DNA from 4 places in the Virgibacillus sp. Bac330 genome. Region 4 is predicted to be linked to each of the others. Evidence: riboswitches for the same ligand, from Rfam matches in the RefSeq annotation. Region 4 holds a riboswitch; each other region holds the start of a gene.
The links. A riboswitch is a leader RNA that binds a small molecule or an ion and turns the genes downstream of it on or off. The one in region 4 is predicted to bind S-adenosylmethionine.
Positions count from the first base shown of each region.

Region 1 (4,975 bases), 2.0 Mb from region 4:
CTTCCTCTCAGGGATCGGATCGACCGATGATAACTTAGCTTAGGGCGCTGGAGCTGGACGTGGCTAAATAACTTAGTAAGTTTATCCACAGCTGCTAAATTTTATAATTTTCTTAATTTCCTAGATAATAAAAAAATCGACCTCTTTTTGAGGTCGATATGCAGCAGTAACTGCTATGGTAATACTTTATATAAAATTCCTTTTGGGATGAGGAAACATAAGTTAACCCTTAAAACTAGGGCCAGCATTAGCAATATCTTCACGAGCTTCCGTAAATTGTTTGAAATTCTCATGAAATTTCATTGCAAGCTGTTTTGCTGTTTGGTCATAAGCGGCTTTATCTTGCCACGTGTTTTTCGGAATTAATACTTCATCTGGGACTCCAGGCACATGCATTGGAATCTCCAATCCGAAAACTTGATCTTTTGTTGTTTCTACGCCATGTAATTCTCCTTCTAGAGCGGAATGAATCATAGCACGTGTATAAGATAGCTTCATACGCTTTCCTACACCGTAGGATCCTCCTGTCCAACCAGTATTAACGAGGAAGACATTTGATTGATAGGCATCAATTTTCTCCCCTAGCATAGCGGCATATTTAGATGGTGCTAACGGGAGGAACGGAGAACCGAAACAAGCTGAAAAGGTCGCCTGTGGTTCTGTTACGCCTCTTTCTGTACCTGCTAATTTACTCGTATAGCCACTTAGAAAGTGATACATAGCCTGTTCTTTTGTTAATTTACTAATTGGAGGTAATGTTCCGGACGCATCTGCAGTTAGAAAAATAATTGTATTCGGGTGTCCTGCCATACTAGGAATTGCAATATTATCCATGTTCTCTAACGGATATGCTGCGCGCGTGTTTTCTGTTAAGCTTGTGTTATCATAATCAGGAATTCTAGATTGTTCATCTAAAACGACGTTTTCTAATACTGTACCAAATTTAATGGCATCATAAATTTGTGGTTCCTTTTCCTGAGATAGATTGATACATTTAGCGTAACATCCGCCCTCGATATTAAATACACCATTAGGACCCCAACCGTGCTCATCATCACCAATTAGACGACGATATGGGTCAGCGGATAGCGTAGTTTTTCCTGTTCCTGACAAACCAAAAAATAAGGCAACGTCACCTTCATTACCTACGTTAGCAGAGCAATGCATCGATAATACATTACGTTGTGGTAATAAATAGTTCATAACGGAAAAAATAGATTTTTTAATTTCGCCAGCATACTCCGTTCCACCTATTAATACAATACGTTGTTTAAAGGATACCAGAATAAATGCTTCTGAATTTGTACCGTCTACTTTTGGGTCAGCTTTAAATGTTGGTGCAGATATAACAGTAAATTCTGGCTGATGCTTTTCTAGTTCTTCCTTCGTAGGTGTGATAAATAATTGTCTGGCAAAGAGATTGTGCCATGCATATTCATTAATCACTTGCAAAGGGAGACGGTATTCATGGTCTGCTCCAGCATATCCTTTAAAATGAAAGATTTCCGACTTGTTTTTTAAATAGGCAACGACTTTTTGATAAAGCTTATTGAAAGTCTCTTCGTTAACGGACCGATTTACCGTTCCCCAATCAACATACTTTTCGCTCATTTCATCTTCTACAATAAATTTATCTTTAGGAGAGCGACCAGTATAAGCTCCTGTTTCAGCTTGAACAGCACCAGTTGCTGATAACTTTCCTTCATTTCTAGCTAAAATTTTTTCTACAAGTTGTGGTACAGATAAATTCGACAACAAATGAGGATGTGCATATAATTCGGTTACAAATGATTTTTCTACCGTTTTCATTAAAAATACCTGCCTTTTAACTCAAATTTATTCATGTTCATGGAAGAAGAACGTATTTCATGTGTTTAATCTGTAAATAGTATAACACATTTATTCAAATAGTCCATACTAAATGTGATGAAATATAAAAAATTAAAGAAGAATTTATATGCATCTCTGGTTTTTCTTACATTATAGAAAAGTACAAATTTTAGGTTTTGTAGATTTAAGAGAAAAACAAGGCTTTCTCATAAGACTTGGTGACAAGCTAAGTTTTCTACTAGTATGTTGGTAAAGTGATTGAAAATACACCCAAATTAATTGACAGAAACCTACTATTTCGGTAAGCTGAATTGCGAACGGATCTCTTATTCAGAGTTGGTGGAGGGACAGCCCCGAAGAAACCCAGCAACCATCACGCATTTGTGAAAAGGTGCTAACCTGATGCAAGGTCATACGAAACCTTGAACAATAAGAGCGAAAGGATCGCTATTCCCTTTCCTCATGATAAGCAGGAAGGGATTTTTTATACTGTAGAAAAGTATAAATTTTAAGCTCATAGTATAAGGAAGACTACCGCTTTCGCCATAGGAACTTGGCGTTTAAGTCAAGTTTTTCTATTGTTGAATGGATACAGGCAATCTAGCGCAGGATAACTAGAAGTATTTGTTCTTGTCATTATATATGCATATCTTATAATAATGTCATTTTAGATTTCTTTTGTTTATCGTGTGTCAGAGAAAACACCAATTAAGTAAATTTTCACGTTATATAGAGTTCCGTATCTGATTTTAAAGGAGGAAGTAGCAAAATGGCTACGAATCGACGTTTATTTACTTCTGAATCTGTAACAGAAGGTCACCCTGATAAAATATCAGATCAAATTTCTGATGCTATCTTAGATGAAATATTACAATCGGACCCTTATGCACGTGTTGCATGCGAGACAACCGTTACGACAGGTCTTGTATTAGTGGCAGGTGAAATATCTACGACTACTTATGTTGATATCCCAGCAGTCGTACGGAAAACAGTTGAAGAGATAGGTTATACGCGAGCAAAATTTGGTTTTGATGCCAAAACTTGTGCTGTATTAACGGCAATAGATGAGCAATCTCCAGACATTGCTGGAGGCGTAAATAAGGCATTGGAAGCAAGACAGGGACGAATGAGCGAGCAAGAAATCGATGCTATTGGAGCTGGTGACCAAGGTTTAATGTTTGGATTCGCTTGCGATGAAACGGAAGAATTAATGCCACTACCGATTTCTTTAGCACATAAGTTAGCTAAACGTTTGGCAGATGTTCGTAAAAGGCATATCTTAGATTACTTGAGACCAGATGGAAAAACACAAGTAACCATCGAATATGGAGAAGATGGGCAACCTATTCGAGTTGATACCATCGTCATTTCCACGCAGCACCATCAAGATGTAACTGTGGAGCAAATTGAACAAGATTTACTGAAGCATGTTATTTCTCCAGTAGTCCCAGCACATTTGTTAGATAAAACAACAAAATACTTTATCAATCCAACTGGGCGATTTGTGATAGGTGGTCCACAAGGTGATGCAGGTTTAACTGGAAGAAAAATTATTGTGGATACGTATGGTGGTTATGCACGACATGGCGGTGGAGCATTTAGTGGTAAAGATGCAACGAAAGTAGATCGTTCTGCCGCTTATGCAGCAAGATATGTTGCAAAAAACATTGTCGCTGCAAAATTAGCTAAAAGTTGTGAAGTTCAACTAGCTTATGCAATTGGTGTAGCAGAACCGGTGTCAATTGCTATTGATACGTTTGGAACAGGAATCGTTCGTGAAGATGTATTGGTTCAAGCTGTGAGGAAGTTGTTCGACCTTCGTCCTGCTGGGATTATTCGTATGCTTGATTTACAACAGCCAATATTTAGAAATACAGCTGCATATGGTCACTTTGGGCGTACAGATGTTGTATTTCCTTGGGAAAAAACGGATAAAGTAGAAGAATTAATTGCATTAGTAAAAGAACAGCAGTAGAGTGAGCAATAGCATGACTTTTCGGTCGCTGGAGAGGTCATGTTTTTGTTTTACTGTAAGGAAGGGGAAGAAAGAGGTTTCTATCATGCTTTTTTCTCAGGTTTTTGGTTTGTGAAATGTGATAAGCAGACCAACAAGCGATAACTCGGTAGTTGTAAGATTTTCCATCCCGTTAAGTGGAAGTTTGAGGAGTGTTATAGTTGATACGGTTAAGCTAACGGAGGAAAAACACGGAGACTCTTCGAAAATGATGGAGGTGTTTCACTTACGTAACTTTCCTTGTCCTGTAGGAAAGCGTAGCGGGAAGACGCCGCAGAAAAAAAGCGACTTCTTTATTCGAGGAGCTAAGCGCCAGACCAAGGGAAGTGTAGTGTTTTTCCGTAGCGGTCACTAAAAATGTACATAAATAGAGTGCTGGAAATATAGAGGTTATAACTATGTCGAGAAAAACTTGACACATACCAAGTTTTTCTAAAAGTTTTTAACGAACGTTCGGTGTGGTATGATAGTAATGAAAAAATGATGCGTACCATACGTTACTATATTTAATGAGAGAAGGTAGACAGCTATGTGTGGTTTTATTGGAATGATATTTGATAATCCTGTAGAACGAACAGAACAAGAAGTAGAATTATTTAAACAGCAAAATAATTTGATCACTCATCGAGGACCAGATGATGAAGGATACTATTTCGATTCTTATATTTCCTTTGGGTTCCGACGTTTGAGTATTATAGATATTGAAAGTGGCTCCCAACCATTAAGTTATAATGATGAACAAATATGGTTAGTTTTTAATGGTGAAATTTATAATTATATTGAATTGCGTAAACAATTACTTGCAGAAGGTTATGCATTTCAAACGGATTCAGATACAGAAGTAATTGCAGCTTTATTTGCAAAACATAAAGAGGATGCTTTTCAGTATTTAAGAGGCATGTTCTCCATTCTTGTGTGGGATAAAGAGACGGAGCAATTGTATGGAGCTCGTGATCCTTTTGGAATTAAACCGCTCTTTTATTATGAAAATTCCTTCGGGACCACATTTGCTTCTGAGAAAAAAAGCATCACACTAATGATGGAACAAGAAAAAGTAGATCAAGATGCGCTGCAGCATTATTTGAGCTTTCAATACGTACCTGAGCCAATGACGATGACTGCTGGCATAAA
Region 1 covers NZ_CP033048.1:1,032,438-1,037,412, forward strand. Annotated here, with positions in the region: gene pckA (phosphoenolpyruvate carboxykinase (ATP)) at 223-1,809, opposite strand; SAM riboswitch class I at 2,154-2,266, shown strand; gene metK (methionine adenosyltransferase) at 2,600-3,805, shown strand; gene asnB (asparagine synthase (glutamine-hydrolyzing)) at 4,374-4,975, shown strand, end outside.
Region 1: it holds a riboswitch for S-adenosylmethionine, as region 4 does, so the genes downstream of both, metK (methionine adenosyltransferase) here and D9780_RS16190 (O-acetylhomoserine aminocarboxypropyltransferase/cysteine synthase family protein) in region 4, are expected to answer to the same signal.

Region 2 (4,975 bases), 1.2 Mb from region 4:
CTTACACTTCTGATATTCTTGCTGCCGTTTTTTTTCAACTGCTAGCCGTTGTTTTAACTTGCGTTGATACTCCGCAAAACCAATATGATGCGATTGCTGCATTGCTTTTTCCATTTCAGAAGTGTACTTCATTTTTATTCCACTATGAATAGGGAATCATCCTTTCCTCGTTTTGACTCATCATAAGCTTAACATAAGACAAGTTCCCTTCTCAAAATGGATATAAACGCTTCATTCGGCATAATCGCGGTTAAATTTCACATATAGACGGATACGTTGGCGATACCTACACATACAGTAAATTCCGCTAAATCTTTGCCTATTGCTGCTATTTTATTTCTTTTCTTTTACTGGAACAATTGCTCCATTATATTTCTCCCTCATAAAAGCTTGAATTTCTTCTGATTGTAAGATCTCAGCTAATTTATTTAATGCTTCATCGTCTTTATCCTCTTTCTTCACTGCCAACACATTCACATAAGTAGATTCATCGCCTTCAATAAATAAACCGTCTTCTTCTGGCTTTAGACCAGCATCAATAGCATAGTTCGTATTAATAGCTACAAGGGCATCCTCTTCCCTTTCATAGTATTCTGGAAGGACAGCAGCCTCATATTCAGGTAAAAAAGTCAAGTTTTTTGGGTTTTCTACTATATCATCAACAGTAGCACGTGCTTTGTCTACATCTTCATCTATTTTAATAAGTCCTTGTTCTTCAAACAAAGTTAAAATTCGCCCGTGATCTGGCACGGAGTTACTCATAATAACTTCCGTTCCTTCTGGAATATCCTCCACACTAGATATGCCTTTGGAATATACACCCATCGGTTCAATATGAATACCAGCAATATAATCTAAATCGTAACCTGTATCATCAATTGTTTGCTCAAGAAAGGGGATGTGTTGATAATAGTTAGCATCAATTTCTCCATTCGCAAGATCATCATTCGGTAATACATAGTCTTGGTATTCACTAATTTCCAGTGTGATCCCTTCTTCTTCTAAAATCGGCTTTGCTTCTGCTAATATTTCTGCGTGTGGTACACTTGAAGCCCCGACGGTTATTTTATTATCATCTTTTTCTTCTCCCCCACCACAAGCAGTTAATAAACCACCTAAAGCAGTAAGGATTAAAATGGAGAGAATATATTTTTTCATGTTGACACACTCCTCTTTCAAAGTTTCTATTTGCATACACTTGTCAAAATTACACTTCATTATAATAATTATTAATTTCCTTTATCTTTTATCTAATTTGCGTGTAATATAATCACCAATAAATTGAAATAGAAATACAATGAGCACAATAATAACGGAACAAAGTAAAACAATATCAAAATCTCTACGTTGAAAGCCTGAGTAATATGCATAGCTCCCCAGGCCTCCTGACCCAATTGCTCCTGCCATTGCTGTATAACCTATTAGCGCAATGGCAGTAACGGTAAGTCCTGAAATTAAAGCTGGCATTGCTTCTGGTAACAATACTTTAAAAATAATTGTTCGGGTCTTGGCGCCCATTGCTTTAGCAGCCTCTATGACACCTTTATCTACTTCTCTTAAAGCAATTTCCACCAACCGTCCATAAAACGGCGCGGCTCCAATAATTAATGCCGGGAGCGCAGCGTTAGGGCCTCTTATCGTACCAACAAGAAAATCAGTAAATGGGAATAACAATAATATTAATATAATAAAAGGAATAGCACGGAATACATTTACAAATGTGGCCGTGATAAAGTTAACCCATTTATTTTCCCACAGTCCCCCTTTATTAGTGAGAAATAACAGTAACCCAAGTAAAATCCCCAAAATAAAGGTTCCAATTAAAGCAATAATCGTCATATAAAATGTTTCTTTCGTTGCTTCTACAATGTCTTCTACTTTAATAGTAGCAAATAAATCAGCGAACACCGCGGATCACCTCTAACTCTACGGAAGTCTTTTCTGTTACGTGTTGAATTGCTTTAGTAATTTCTAATTCTTCACCAGTCATTTGGATAAATAGCGTACCGTACGCACCGGCCTGCGTTCGCGTTATTTTCCCTTGTAAAATACTAATGTCAATGTTATACGCCTTTACAAGCTTACTAATTAAAGCGTCGTTCGTTGTTTCGCCTACAAAATGGAGACGAATTAACTTACCATTCTCAAATGCGCGAACTAAATGTTCAAACTCATTCTCGGCTTCTGCATCCCCCATTAGCTGTTGAACGAACTTTTTCGTAACATCTTTTTTGGGGTGTGCAAACACATCCAATACATTACCATGTTCTACCACTTTTCCATTTTCCATCACGGCTACCTGCTTACATATTTTTCGAATCACATGCATTTCATGTGTAATTAATATAATCGTTAAGCCTAGTTGCTGATTTATATCTACAAGCAAGTCCAAAATAGAATTCGTTGTTTCTGGATCTAATGCGGATGTTGCTTCATCACATAATAATACGGAAGGCTTGTTTGCTAATGCTCTCGCTATGCCAACCCGTTGTTTTTGCCCACCACTTAATTGCGAAGGGTAGGTCGCTTCCTTCCCGGATAAACCGACCAAATCAATGAGAGATTGAACACGTTGGTTCCGTTCTTCTTTTTCAACACCTGCTATTTCTAATGGGAAAGCTATATTTTCTTTTACAGTACGTGACCATAACAAATTAAAATGCTGGAATACCATGCCAATATCTTGTCTAGCTAACCGCAATTCATTCTTTTTTAATGCTGTTATTTCTTGATTACGAATAAAAATCTTACCACCTGTAGGTTCTTCTAAACGATTCAGTAATCGCACAAACGTACTTTTTCCTGCACCACTATAACCGATCACACCAAAGATATCTCCTTGTTTAATCGAAAGGGTTACATCGTCAACAGCCGTTGTTTCTGTCTTGTTTGCAGTAAAAACTTTACGCAAACCCTCTATCGATATCACACTTAGTCCTCCTTTTTGTCCCTTTACTATTATGCCCACATCAGCAATTAAAAACGCCTTTCTGCAAGAGAACAGAAAGACGTATACATGTCAAAATGTCCCCTCATCTACCAAGACATAAGCCTTGCAGGAATTAGCACCTTTCAAAATAAAACATTTATTTGAAGGTTGCCGCGGGTTCGTAGGGCCAGTCCCTCCACCGCTCAAGATAAGAGTTAATTATTATTTAATTGGAATAGAAATCATAATAACACGTTGCTTGCTATCTGTCAATGTAATTTTACTATCGAAATGAAAACAATTCTGGTCTATGCATGATCAAGTGTTGGTATATATTTGCTACATCACGAAATGCATACATTTTTTCAACGAGCTCTCCATCTTTCTTTATAAGCAAACAAGGAACACTTGCTATTTGATGCGTTTGCATAAATTCTGGATGTAGTGATGCATTCATTTCTAAAAATAGCTCTTGCTTTTGCATTTGTTCCATTTTAAGCAACATACTTTTAGCAAGATTACACGTTCCGCAAAGTGGTGTATAAATATAAAGAAAGTAATTGGATTGCTGTAGTTGCTCTTTTGTTACTTGTTGCAAACTATCACCTTTTTACTTTAAATTAAATCAGAAATATAGGATTAACCGCTATTCGTTTACTCACTAAAACTTGAGCTAGTACATTTTCAGGTGTCGTAGCTACTTCTCTGTATTCGCTACTTACATATACATGTTCTGCATGTGGCAATTCTCTTGCTAGTTGTTTACGAAGCTTGATGCCAGAAGGATCTTCGTCGACAAGAATAAAAACATCCTTATCATCTAAACCATATTCTTCCAACATGTGATCAAATCTCTCTACTCCAAGCGTTCCATTTGTGCAAACAATGGTGATCTCTTCGGCAATCACTTTATTCACTTGCTTCTTATCAGTCAATCCTTCTACAATCATAACCTTTTCTGATCCATTTGTAATCATCACACAGCACTCCTTGAAAAATCAAGCAACAAGCTTGCAATAAAATATATTTTATTTACTTTAGCTGTCTTTCAATAGTGCAAACCTAGCTGGGAATATATACTACTTACAAAAGGATAACTGCATAGCTAGGAGGCTTTTTGACTATTGAATGTATACATCATTTAGCAGGACGTCATCTCTGTACTATAATGCTTGTTTTCATATTACCTATAAGTTTACTCCTAGTTTATGTGGCAGACGGACAATTATTAACAATCTTATAAACAAAGTTGATTGCAAAGCATTGCAATCAGCTTTGTTCACACACTATAAGAAAGTATCAAGTTTTTCAGGTTTATAATATAAGAAGAACAAAGGCTCGGGGCGCCTGGTTAGCAACGTAGAGAGTGGAACGAATCAACGAAAGTTTTAGAAAGCATACTCCTGCAAGCCCGTCTTTAGTCGGCCTTCCTATTTCGCACGAATCAATGATGACTTAGCTTAGGGCAATGGTGTGAAGTTGCCTAGTTGCTGGCCACTGGAGCCGGACGTGGCTAAATAACTTAGTTAGTTTATCCACAGCTGCTAAAATTTATAATTTCCTAGACCAAAACAAAGGCTTTCGCCATAAGACTTTGGCGACAAGCCTAGTTTTTTTAATATTTATTCACTGATAATTTCTTCGTAAGCTTCCGCAGATAGTAAGTCATCCAATTCTGTTTCCTTCGTTGGTTCAACAACGACCATCCATGCCTTTTCGTATGGTGATTCATTCACTAATTCAGGGCTATCTTCCAATTCTTCATTCATTTCAACGACTTTCCCACTAATAGGAGCATATAATTCCGACACTGTTTTCACGGACTCCACACTACCGAAAGGCTCATTGATTTCTAATTCGTCACCGACTTCAGGTAGTTCAACGAACACAATGTCACCTAACTCATCTTGTGCAAATGCAGTAATTCCAATGCGCACAGTTCCATCTTCTTTTTTTACCCATTCGTGTTCTTTTGAATATAATAAATCCTTTGGTACGCTCATATTTATTCCCTCCAAATGATATATTCCAATTTCACTATACAAG
Region 2 covers NZ_CP033048.1:2,315,058-2,320,032, forward strand. Annotated here, with positions in the region: gene D9780_RS21100 (YuzK family famiily protein) at 1-132, opposite strand, end outside; gene D9780_RS10805 (MetQ/NlpA family ABC transporter substrate-binding protein) at 334-1,158, opposite strand; gene D9780_RS10810 (methionine ABC transporter permease) at 1,240-1,908, opposite strand; gene D9780_RS10815 (methionine ABC transporter ATP-binding protein) at 1,898-2,929, opposite strand; SAM riboswitch class I at 3,030-3,144, opposite strand; gene D9780_RS10820 (thioredoxin family protein) at 3,213-3,527, opposite strand; gene D9780_RS10825 (toprim domain-containing protein) at 3,550-3,906, opposite strand; gene gcvH (glycine cleavage system protein GcvH) at 4,552-4,932, opposite strand.
Region 2: it holds a riboswitch for S-adenosylmethionine, as region 4 does, so the genes downstream of both, D9780_RS10815 (methionine ABC transporter ATP-binding protein) here and D9780_RS16190 (O-acetylhomoserine aminocarboxypropyltransferase/cysteine synthase family protein) in region 4, are expected to answer to the same signal.

Region 3 (4,975 bases), 510 kb from region 4:
AGCGTGCGGAATTACGACGAACATGAGCGATTTCAACGCGGGGCGTGCGGAATTACGACGAACATGAGCGGATTTCAGTGCGAGAGAGCGTAATTGTGACGAACATGAGCGATTTCTGCGCGGGAGAGAGCGGATTGTGACGAGCAGGAGCGATTTCAACGCGGAGCGAGCGAGATTACGACGAACATGAGCGATTTTAAGCGCGGGGCGTGCGGATTTGCAACGAACATGAGCGCATTACGGACAGGAGCGAGCGTATTTCATGCGAGTATGAGCGATTTCAGCGCAGAAGAGAGCGGAATTACGACGAACATGAGCGATTTCTGCGCGGGGCGTGCAGATTGCGACGAACATGAGCGATTTCAACGCGGGGCGTGCGGATTTGCGACGAGCATGAGCGCATTCCGGACAGGAGCGAGCGTATTTCATGCGAGCATGAGCGATTTCAAGCGCGGGGGCGTGCGGATTTGCGACGAGCATAACCTTTTTATTTTTATTCTACGAGCAAATACATTGGCTACGCAAGTTCATTCCTCCAATTATACATCTTTCATAATCTTTTGGTGAATGATTACCACGATGAGAACCTTCCGCAAAAACTATATTATTCTGGCTACGTTTCGAGCACAAAAAAGATTCACCACAGTTGGAAGAAGCCGAACCCTTAAATTGTGGAGACAAAATCCCCTTGACTTTTATGGAACTTCATTGTATTCTAAAATTCAATCTTTTAAAATTTAATAAAAATTTTCTTATCCAGAGAGGTGGAGGGACTGGCCCTTTGATACCTCGGCAACAGACCGCATGCGGTACTGTGCCAATTCCAGAAGCATAGCGCTTGAAGATAAGAAGAAGATCCTTTTCAACATATTAGGAAACCTCTTCTTATTTCAAGGAGAGGTTTTTTGCATCCTCTCCTTGTAACCATTTTTAAGGAGATGATAAAGTGTTACAACAAACACGTGAAACTAGCATGGTGCAACTAGGAAACCGAAGTGATCTTCGTACTGGAGCAGTTAATCCACCTATTTATTTATCAACTGCATTCAAACATGATGGCATTGGACAGTCAACCGGGTATGATTACAGTCGCACGAAAAATCCAACTCGATCCCTGTTAGAAGAAGGTGTTGCGAAGTTAGAATCTGGTAAGCAAGCTTTTGCTTGTAGTTCAGGCATGGCAGCTATACAGCTTGTTCTTTCCCTTTTTCAAGCTGGTGATGAAATCATTGCTTCAGAAGATATTTATGGTGGGACGTATCGTTTGTTGGAACAGTACACAAGAGCATACCATTTTAACATCTGTTATGATCCCTTTACCAATTTCAAAGAAACGGAAACAAATATAACGAATAAAACAAAAGCAATATTTATTGAAACACCGACAAATCCATTAATGCAGGAAATAGATATTACCTCTATTGCTCATCTAACTAAAAAACATGATCTATTGCTTATTGTTGACAACACATTCCTTACACCCTATTTGCAACGCCCTTTAGAACTTGGCGCTGATATTGTTATTCATAGTGCAACAAAGTATATTGGTGGGCACAATGACGTATTAGCTGGTTTAGTAGTTACCGACGATGAACCGATCTGTGAACAACTTGCTATAATGCATAATACATCTGGGGCAGTACTCTCTCCATTTGACAGTTGGTTGTTAATTAGAGGATTAAAAACGCTATCCTTGCGTATGGAAAAGCACGAAACAAATGCCCAAGAGTTAGCCCATTTTTTAAACAACCATCAAGCAGTAAAAGAGGTGCTTTATCCTGGCAAAGGTGGTATGTTATCTTTTCGTTTACATGATAACAAGTGTGTAGATCCTTTTTTACAGCAATTACAACTGATTACCTTCGCTGAAAGTCTAGGTGGTGTGGAAAGTTTTATCACGTATCCATCAACACAAACACATGCGGATATTCCCATTAATAAACGTACTAAGCGTGGCATTGATGACTGTTTATTACGCTTTTCTGTCGGAATAGAGCATGTGAATGATTTAAAACATGATTTGCAGAACGCATTACAGGCATTTTAAATTTGGGCTTGACGGGGCTTTATAACTAAGTTTTATTTAATTCATAATAAATAGGGTGCTAGCTCTCACCCAAAGCTAACCATAACTATTTTTTCGAAATAGGTTGACATTGAATTTTTTTCCGTTTATAGTATAACTTACATTCAGAATAATAATAATTTACAAACTTCAATTTAATGGTTTCTTTAACCGTCAACTGTAAATCTTTATTATTCCACAACTTTATAGGATTTATCTTATCCAGAGAGGTGGAGGGACTGGCCCTTTGATACCTCAGCAACAGGCATCTTTTGCACTGTGCTAATTCCAGAAGCGTAACGCTTGAAGATAAGAAGAGTCGCCATTTGGAATCTATCCTCTTCTTATTCATAAGAAGGGGGTTTTTATGTTCCAATAATTCGCGATGGAAGCTCACATAGGTGAAGCAACTAAAAAAACGATTTTTTAATGAAAGGGGGAGGTAATTTTACCATGAAGTAAATATCGAAGTGGTGGCTCTTGCTATATACTTTGTACCACATTTTTTACGAAGCAAAGCTTTCAAAATAAAAGGAGGAGTTTAACATGAAACGCAGCTTACAACAAAGATTACAGGAAGGTACGGTTATTGTTGGGGAAGGTTATTTATTTGAATTAGAGCGCAGAGGATATTTACAAGCAGGTTCTTTTGTACCAGAAGTCGCATTAGATAATCCGCAAGCTCTGAAACAAGCTTATCGCGATTTTATGAATGCAGGCTCAGACGTCGTACTCGCATTTACTTACAACGGAAACCGAGAGAAGATGCGAATCATTGGTAAGGAAGAATTGCTCGAGCCGTTAAACAGGAACGCCATTCAGCTAGCAAAAGAAGTCGCCAAAGAACATCCTGTAGAAGAAGCACTCGTTGCTGGAAATATTTCTAACACGAATATTTTCGATCCGAATGACCCAGCTTCCAAAGAGCAAGTAAGGAGTATTTTCGCCGAGATGGTGCAATGGTGTAAAGAAGAAGGTGTTGATTTCGTAAACGGAGAAACATTTTATTATTATGAAGAAGCTCTAATCGCTTTAGAAGAAATTACGAAACAAGAACTCCCAGCCGTCATCACTTTTGGTCTTATGGGCGAAAACATTCTAAGGGACGGGTATACCGTGGAGGAAGCTTGCCAATTACTATCTGAAAAAGGAGCGCTCGTCGTCGGAATGAATTGCTTCCGTGGCCCTGATACCATCCAGCCCTTTGTAGCTAAAATAAGAGAGGCAGTCAAAGGTTATATTGGGGCATTACCAATACCTTATCGAACAACAGAGGCACACCCAACCTTTTTCAATTTGCCGGATGGAGGTTGCAGTTGCCATTTACCTACAGAAACGACGTTCCCAACGGCACTTGATCCACTTTACCACAACCGCTACGAATTAGCAGCTTGGGCGAAAAAAGCAAAAGACATCGGTGTGAACTATATTGGTCTATGCTGTGGCGCATCGCCTGCAATGTTACGTGCTGTTGCAGAAGCTGTCGGTAAAGAAACGGTTAATTCCAAATACTCGCCAAATATGGAAAAGCACTTTTTATTTGGTACTGACAAAACGTTGAAAAAACATAATCTAGAATACCGCTCCAAGGCTTAGAGGGTTGTTGGATAAGCATTTTTAAAAATATCATCCGCTGACAAGTTTTAATTTAGAGAGGAACTCCCATCAGAGCAATGACGGGGAGTTCCTTTAAATATAATTTGAACATCTTTCTACATTTTACATTCTTTATATCGCTTTTCATTTAAAGAGATTTGGTTAAAGTTCACACTAATATCCCTCATACTACCTCCAATTTGAGGAAAAACGTTTACTAATTCCCAACCTTGTTTTTCGTATTCATTTAATTTATCTTCAAATTCCTCTCGATCAGCTGAATCGATCCCTAATGTCCAAGTTTCTACAGCGTATTCCCAGGCACCCACGTCGCATCTTCCATATGTACTATACCTTTTCTAACAGCAATTATTTTTTTCATTGCATACTAAAAAAGTACATGTCTATACTAACGAATTTATTTCCGGTTTACAACGCACAGGAAAACTACTTTTTACTAACAGGCAGGATAATGGAAATAAAAGTCGAAATCATGTGTAAAGGCAATCTAGTGAGGACACTTTACACTTTAATTGGAGGACTAGCGGGATGAAAATTTTAGAAGACATCCCTTGTTGCCAGGGCTTATGGCGACAGCCTTTTTTTCCTATCCTTTAAGCCAAAAAATTGTAGGGAGGATGTTATCATGAACATTTATAATACAGCGCCATATTTCATAAATAATTATCAACCAAATGTATCATTTTTACATACATATCATGCTACCTATCCGCTACAATTTAAGGAATATTTTTTATATCATTGTAAGAACCCGGAACAAAAAAGAAAAACAGCCCTGCAAAAGTACCCAAGTCATATGAATACAATGAAAATAGCCAATCAAAACATAGAAAAACATCTGTACACGATCACGTCTGCGTATGAACAAAAATATCCTATTATTTTTAACAATAACGTACATATTATTGTTGGATTATACGGTTCTAATGCATTTACCCATCGTCAACCTATACCAGATGTCACCTTTTGCTTAGAGAAATTATCACCAGTTGATGAACACTTAAAAGTTATTATTGCCCATGAATTCGGTCATGTACTACATCATATGTTATCAGAGCAAAGAGAGGTAGACTGGGGGACTATACCGTGGTTCCATCCATATACAACTTTATTTCAAGAAGGAAGTGCAACCTATTTATCGAAGCAACTAGAAATTCCCAAGAATCAAGGCGCTTATTTCACATATGATGATACTGGAGAAAGGTGGTTAGCTTTTTCAAAACAACATAAGCGAGAAATCATTCGCGCCTTTTTGTCAGATATGCAAACATGTCATGAAGACCGAATATATCG
Region 3 covers NZ_CP033048.1:2,961,899-2,966,873, forward strand. Annotated here, with positions in the region: SAM riboswitch class I at 750-851, shown strand; gene D9780_RS13700 (methionine biosynthesis PLP-dependent protein) at 947-2,047, shown strand; SAM riboswitch class I at 2,281-2,381, shown strand; gene D9780_RS13705 (homocysteine S-methyltransferase family protein) at 2,612-3,661, shown strand; gene D9780_RS13710 (DUF4177 domain-containing protein) at 3,778-3,990, opposite strand; gene D9780_RS13715 (DUF5700 domain-containing putative Zn-dependent protease) at 4,308-4,975, shown strand, end outside.
Region 3: it holds a riboswitch for S-adenosylmethionine, as region 4 does, so the genes downstream of both, D9780_RS13705 (homocysteine S-methyltransferase family protein) here and D9780_RS16190 (O-acetylhomoserine aminocarboxypropyltransferase/cysteine synthase family protein) in region 4, are expected to answer to the same signal.

Region 4 (4,975 bases):
AGATCGCCTTCAATTGCAAGGCGATCTGAAAGGGAAGGTTAGTTATAATTTTTCCAAGTTTACAAATAAATAAACCTATTAGAACAAAGGATCGGGGCGCCCGGTTAGCAACGTCGCGAGTGGAACGAAGCAACGAAAGTTTTAGGAATCATGCTCCTGCAACTGGAGTATACCGGTGCCCTCCGGCAAGCCCGTCTTTAGTCGGCCTTCCTATTTAGAACGAACCGATGATGACTTTAGCTTAGGGCGATTGCGTGAAGTCGCCTAGTTGCTGAGCGCTGGAGCTGGACGTGGCTAAATAACTTAGTAAGTCTATCCACAGCTGCAAAATTTTATAATTTCCTAGACCATAAAAAAGATAATGGTATGTTATGCAAATACAGGTGCCTCCGTAGCGTTGTTTCGAAGCAATAACGCTTCTTCATAAGGGTTCTTTTGTGTAATAACAGTAATGCCAGCTGCATTGGCATGGTCTATTGTAGCAGCTGTTTCCTTTGTTTTTGCCACCCATAAGAGCTTACAGTCTTTATTTACGAGCTGTTCTAACAGGGTAGCTGGTAGTGTAGCTTGTAGAGACCAAGTAGCGTCCACTACTGGAATGTCCGATAATTCTTTATACTGTGGTAAGGGGAAGGTTAGGTTCGTACTTCCCACAACAGCTATATCGAATCCGAACGCTTGTAATTGGAAGACTTTATTTCGGTCTGTTTCATTTGCTGTTTCTAAACCGTAAACGGCAAGGCATTTTTTACGCGCGTTTCCACTGTCTCTTAAAAAAGGAGAATGAAGTAGCCAATGGATAGCCTGTTTTTCATCTATAGGGATGGTTGCTTGTTCCCCTGTAGCCTTTGCTATTGCGTTTTCCAAAGTAATGAGCAGGTCATGAACAGACTCTAAGCCAACCGATAAGCGAATGGTTTCTTCTGTTGTCCCACTTGCGGCTAATTCTTCCGTTGTCAGCTGTTGATGTGTGGTAGATGCTGGGTGAATAATGAGCGATTTAGCATCACCTACATTAGCTACATGCGACCATAATTCAATTTGATCAATTAATTGTCTTCCAACTTCCCTTCCACCTTGAATACCGAACGTAATAATGGAACCAGCAGTACCGTCACGAAAGTATTTTTTTGTTAATGAATAGGAAGGATGATTGGACAAACCAGGATAATTAACCCATTCAATTGCTGGATGATCTGTTAAAAAAGCAGCAATTTTTTGTGCATTGTTCGTATGTTGTTGCATGCGTAAATGTAACGTTTCTAACCCTTGAAGCAACAAAAATGCGCTATGAGGGCTTAAACAAGCTCCAATATCACGAATTAATTGTACACGTAGTTTTGTAGCAAAAGCGGCAGGCCCAACATCAGTAAAGCGCAAGTCGTTGTAACTTGCATCAGGTTGGGTGAAACCTGGGAATTTATCGTGATTCCAATCAAACCTTCCTCCGTCTACAACTACCCCGCCAATCGTTGTTCCGTGACCACCAATCCATTTCGTTGCAGAATGGACAATAATATCCGCTCCCCATGCGAATGGTTTAACGAGGTAAGGGGCAAATGTATTATCTATAATTAAAGGGATATGGTGTGCATGTGCAATTGCTGCAATCGTTTCAATATCAAAAATTTGCAGGCTCGGATTTGTGATTGTTTCCCCAAAAATAGCTTTGGTTTTCTCAGTAATTGCAGCCTCTACTTCAATTGGGTTTGATCCATCTACGAATTTTACATGAATTCCATAACGAGGAAGTATATTAGCAAATAAATTGTATGTTCCACCGTAAAGATTGCTATCGGTAATAATTTCGTCCCCAGCACTTGCTACATTTAAAATAGCGAAAGTGATTGCGGCCATTCCAGAAGATGTAGCTACTGCAGCGACACCATCTTCTAGTTGGGCAATACGTTGTTCAAACGTATCTACAGTTGGATTACCAATTCGGGAGTATATATTTCCAGGTTCTTTTAATCCGAATAAGTTCTGTGCGTGTTCTGTATCGTTAAATACATAAGAAGTCGTTTGGTAAATAGGTACTGCTCTAGCTCCTGTTGCTGAATCGGGTATTTGCCCACCGTGAAGTAATGCAGTTTCTGGATCTTGCGTAAAAAAATGACTCATTGTTTTTCCTCCTTTAATTAAATGTGGAAATGGGCCTTCTGTTCCGTTAAAAGAAACAAGCTTACAAGAATAAATAGTGTGTATTTTGTTTGGTAAAAATTTAGAAGTAAGGTAGATGGCAAGGAAGAAATGAAAACAAAAATAAAGAACCCTCTTCCTAAGAAGAGGGTTCAAATATGCATTCCGTCCTCCTCTTATCTTCCAAACCTTATAATAGGTTTGTAGGATTTAGCACCGTAAAAAGCAAAAATGTTTGCTTTTAGGTTGCCGGGCTTCACAGGGCCTATTCCCTCCGCCACTCATAATAAGAGATGTTATTTAAATTACTGAAAATTATATAAGGTTCAAACGAATTTGTCAACGGTCATTTTATTAAACGGATTAACTGATTGTTTTTAATCAAGCGTTAGTTCGCTTTTTGAAATTGCTTTTTTGTAGGCTTTTGGTAACTAGCTAACAGATAGTTAATCAGTGCTAACCATATGAATAAAAATGCGATGAAGTGAGCAGAAGTGAATGGTTCATTATATAAAAACACTCCTATTAACAACATAAGTGTTGGTGCAAGGTATTGCAAAAAGCCGACTAAGGATAAAGAAATTCGTTTTGCTCCGCTTGCAAATAGTAATAAGGGTATTGCTGTAACTACGCCAGCACCTATTAGTAGCATGTTCGTCGTTGACAGAATGGTGCCCCATTGAAAAGTGCTTTGGGGAAGAAAGCATAAGAATAGAAGAGCAATTGGAGAGATTAACATTGTTTCGATTGTCAGTCCAATCATAGGTCCAATATCTATCTTTTTCTTTAACAAACCGTACAATCCAAAGCTCGTTGCTAGCAATAAAGATATCCAAGGAAATACGCCATAACTTATTGTCAAATAAAGGACGCCAATAGCTGCCATGATAAAGGAAATGGTCTGTCTAAAGGTGAAAGATTCCTTCAGCACAAGGATACCGAGCAAAATACTGATTAAAGGGTTAATATAATATCCTAGACTTGCTTGAATAACATGATCATTGTGCACCGCCCAAATAAATGTCAGCCAATTGAGACTAATAACAGTAGTTGCCATAAAAACGCCTATGAATTTTCGTCTGTTTTGCATTAATGCCTTCCATTCGCGAAGCAATTCATGCCACTTCCCAACACTGAGTACAATAATAATCATAAAAATAGCCGACCATATAATTCGATGTGCCAGCGTTTCGCCAGGTGAAACGGTCTCTAGTAACTTCCAATAAATGGGTAGAACTCCCCATAAAGCATAAGCTCCTAAAGTATGTATGATACCCGTTTTCTCTTGTGTAACGGACATGTTCTCCCTTCTTTCATGTGAAATAATATGGAGGTAAGAGATAAAAAAAGAAAATTCACGTTTACATACTGATGAGATCACTGTGAAGTTAAGCTTCTTTATTACAAAGAATGCATGCTGCTCCCCAGATGGATGTCAATATAATATAGTTATTCTAAATCTCTTTTGTAAGAAAAGCAAGAATAGTAAGTGAAAACAAAAGAGAACGATTTCATTATAGTTCGTATTCCACTAGAATATAAGATGGGCAAAAAGTTTCATTAGATAAACTTGTACTATAAAACAAGGAGGTAATTAGATGAATAAACGAAATCATAAACTGGAAACAGAAGTCATTCATGCAGGTTATGAAGCAGGGGGGTTGTATTTATTAGGAAGGCCGACTGAAGACGGGCTTGCCAGATGGCGCCGGTATACTCCAGTTGCAGAGCATGATTCCTAAAACTTTCGTTGCTTCGTTCCACTCGCGACGTTGCTAACCGGGCGCCCCAAGCCTTTGTTTTACTTTATAAAAAAACGATAGTGTCTTTTCGCCATAGGAATTAGCGACAAGCCAAGTCTTCCGTAGAAAAACATTAAAATGAAGGTTATAAGTAAAACAAGGGCTTTGGTCGTAAAATTTTTGTAAATCTATGTTTTGCTTATACATGAAAAGGGGATTTTTAAATACAATAGATAAAAAATGAATAACATGGTATGCTATAGTATTATGGGAGAGTACAAAAAAATGAAGTAAGGTTCGAGAAAGGGGGAAAGCTATGCAAATAGATCTATTTTCTTATCTGCTAAGCTTTATTTTAATATTAAATATTGCCTTAGGAATTTCTATTATCTTTCTTGAACGAAAAGATCCAACCTCAACTTGGGCTTGGCTAATGGTGTTATTGTTTATCCCAATTGTAGGGTTCATCCTGTATTTGATTTTTGGAAAACCAATTAGCAGAAGGCGTATTTTTACTTGGGATACAAAAAGTAGATTAGGCGTAAAAGCGGCGGTGCAATCGCAGTTGCGTGCGCTTGAAGAAGGAACTTTTGAATTTAAAAACAAAGACATTGCTCAATATGAAGACCTCTATTATTTACACTTACGCAACGACGATGCAATTTTTACCCATAATAATGAAGTGAAGATTTTTACAGATGGTAAGGAGAAATTTGAAGCCTTAATCAATGATTTAGAACAGGCTAGAGATCATATTCATTTGTTGTATTATATTGTTCGTAGTGACCAGCTCGGTCAAAGAATCGCTGATGTGTTAATAAAAAAAGCAAAAGAAGGTCTAGAAGTACGTATGTTGTTTGATGATATGGGGTCACGATCTTTAAGCCGAAAGTATATAAAGAAACTTCTTAATGCCGGTGTAGAAGTAGAAGCATTTTTTCCTCCTAAGATACCTAAAATTAATTTTAAAATAAATTATCGAAATCATCGTAAATTGGCCATTATTGACGGGAAAATAGGATATATTGGTGGCTTTAATATTGGTGATGAATATTTAGGAATGAATAAAAAATTTGGGTACTGGCGTGACACGC
Region 4 covers NZ_CP033048.1:3,476,635-3,481,609, reverse strand. Annotated here, with positions in the region: gene D9780_RS16190 (O-acetylhomoserine aminocarboxypropyltransferase/cysteine synthase family protein) at 370-2,121, opposite strand; SAM riboswitch class I at 2,313-2,432, opposite strand; gene rarD (EamA family transporter RarD) at 2,528-3,439, opposite strand; gene D9780_RS21215 (hypothetical protein) at 3,738-3,881, shown strand; gene cls (cardiolipin synthase) at 4,204-4,975, shown strand, end outside.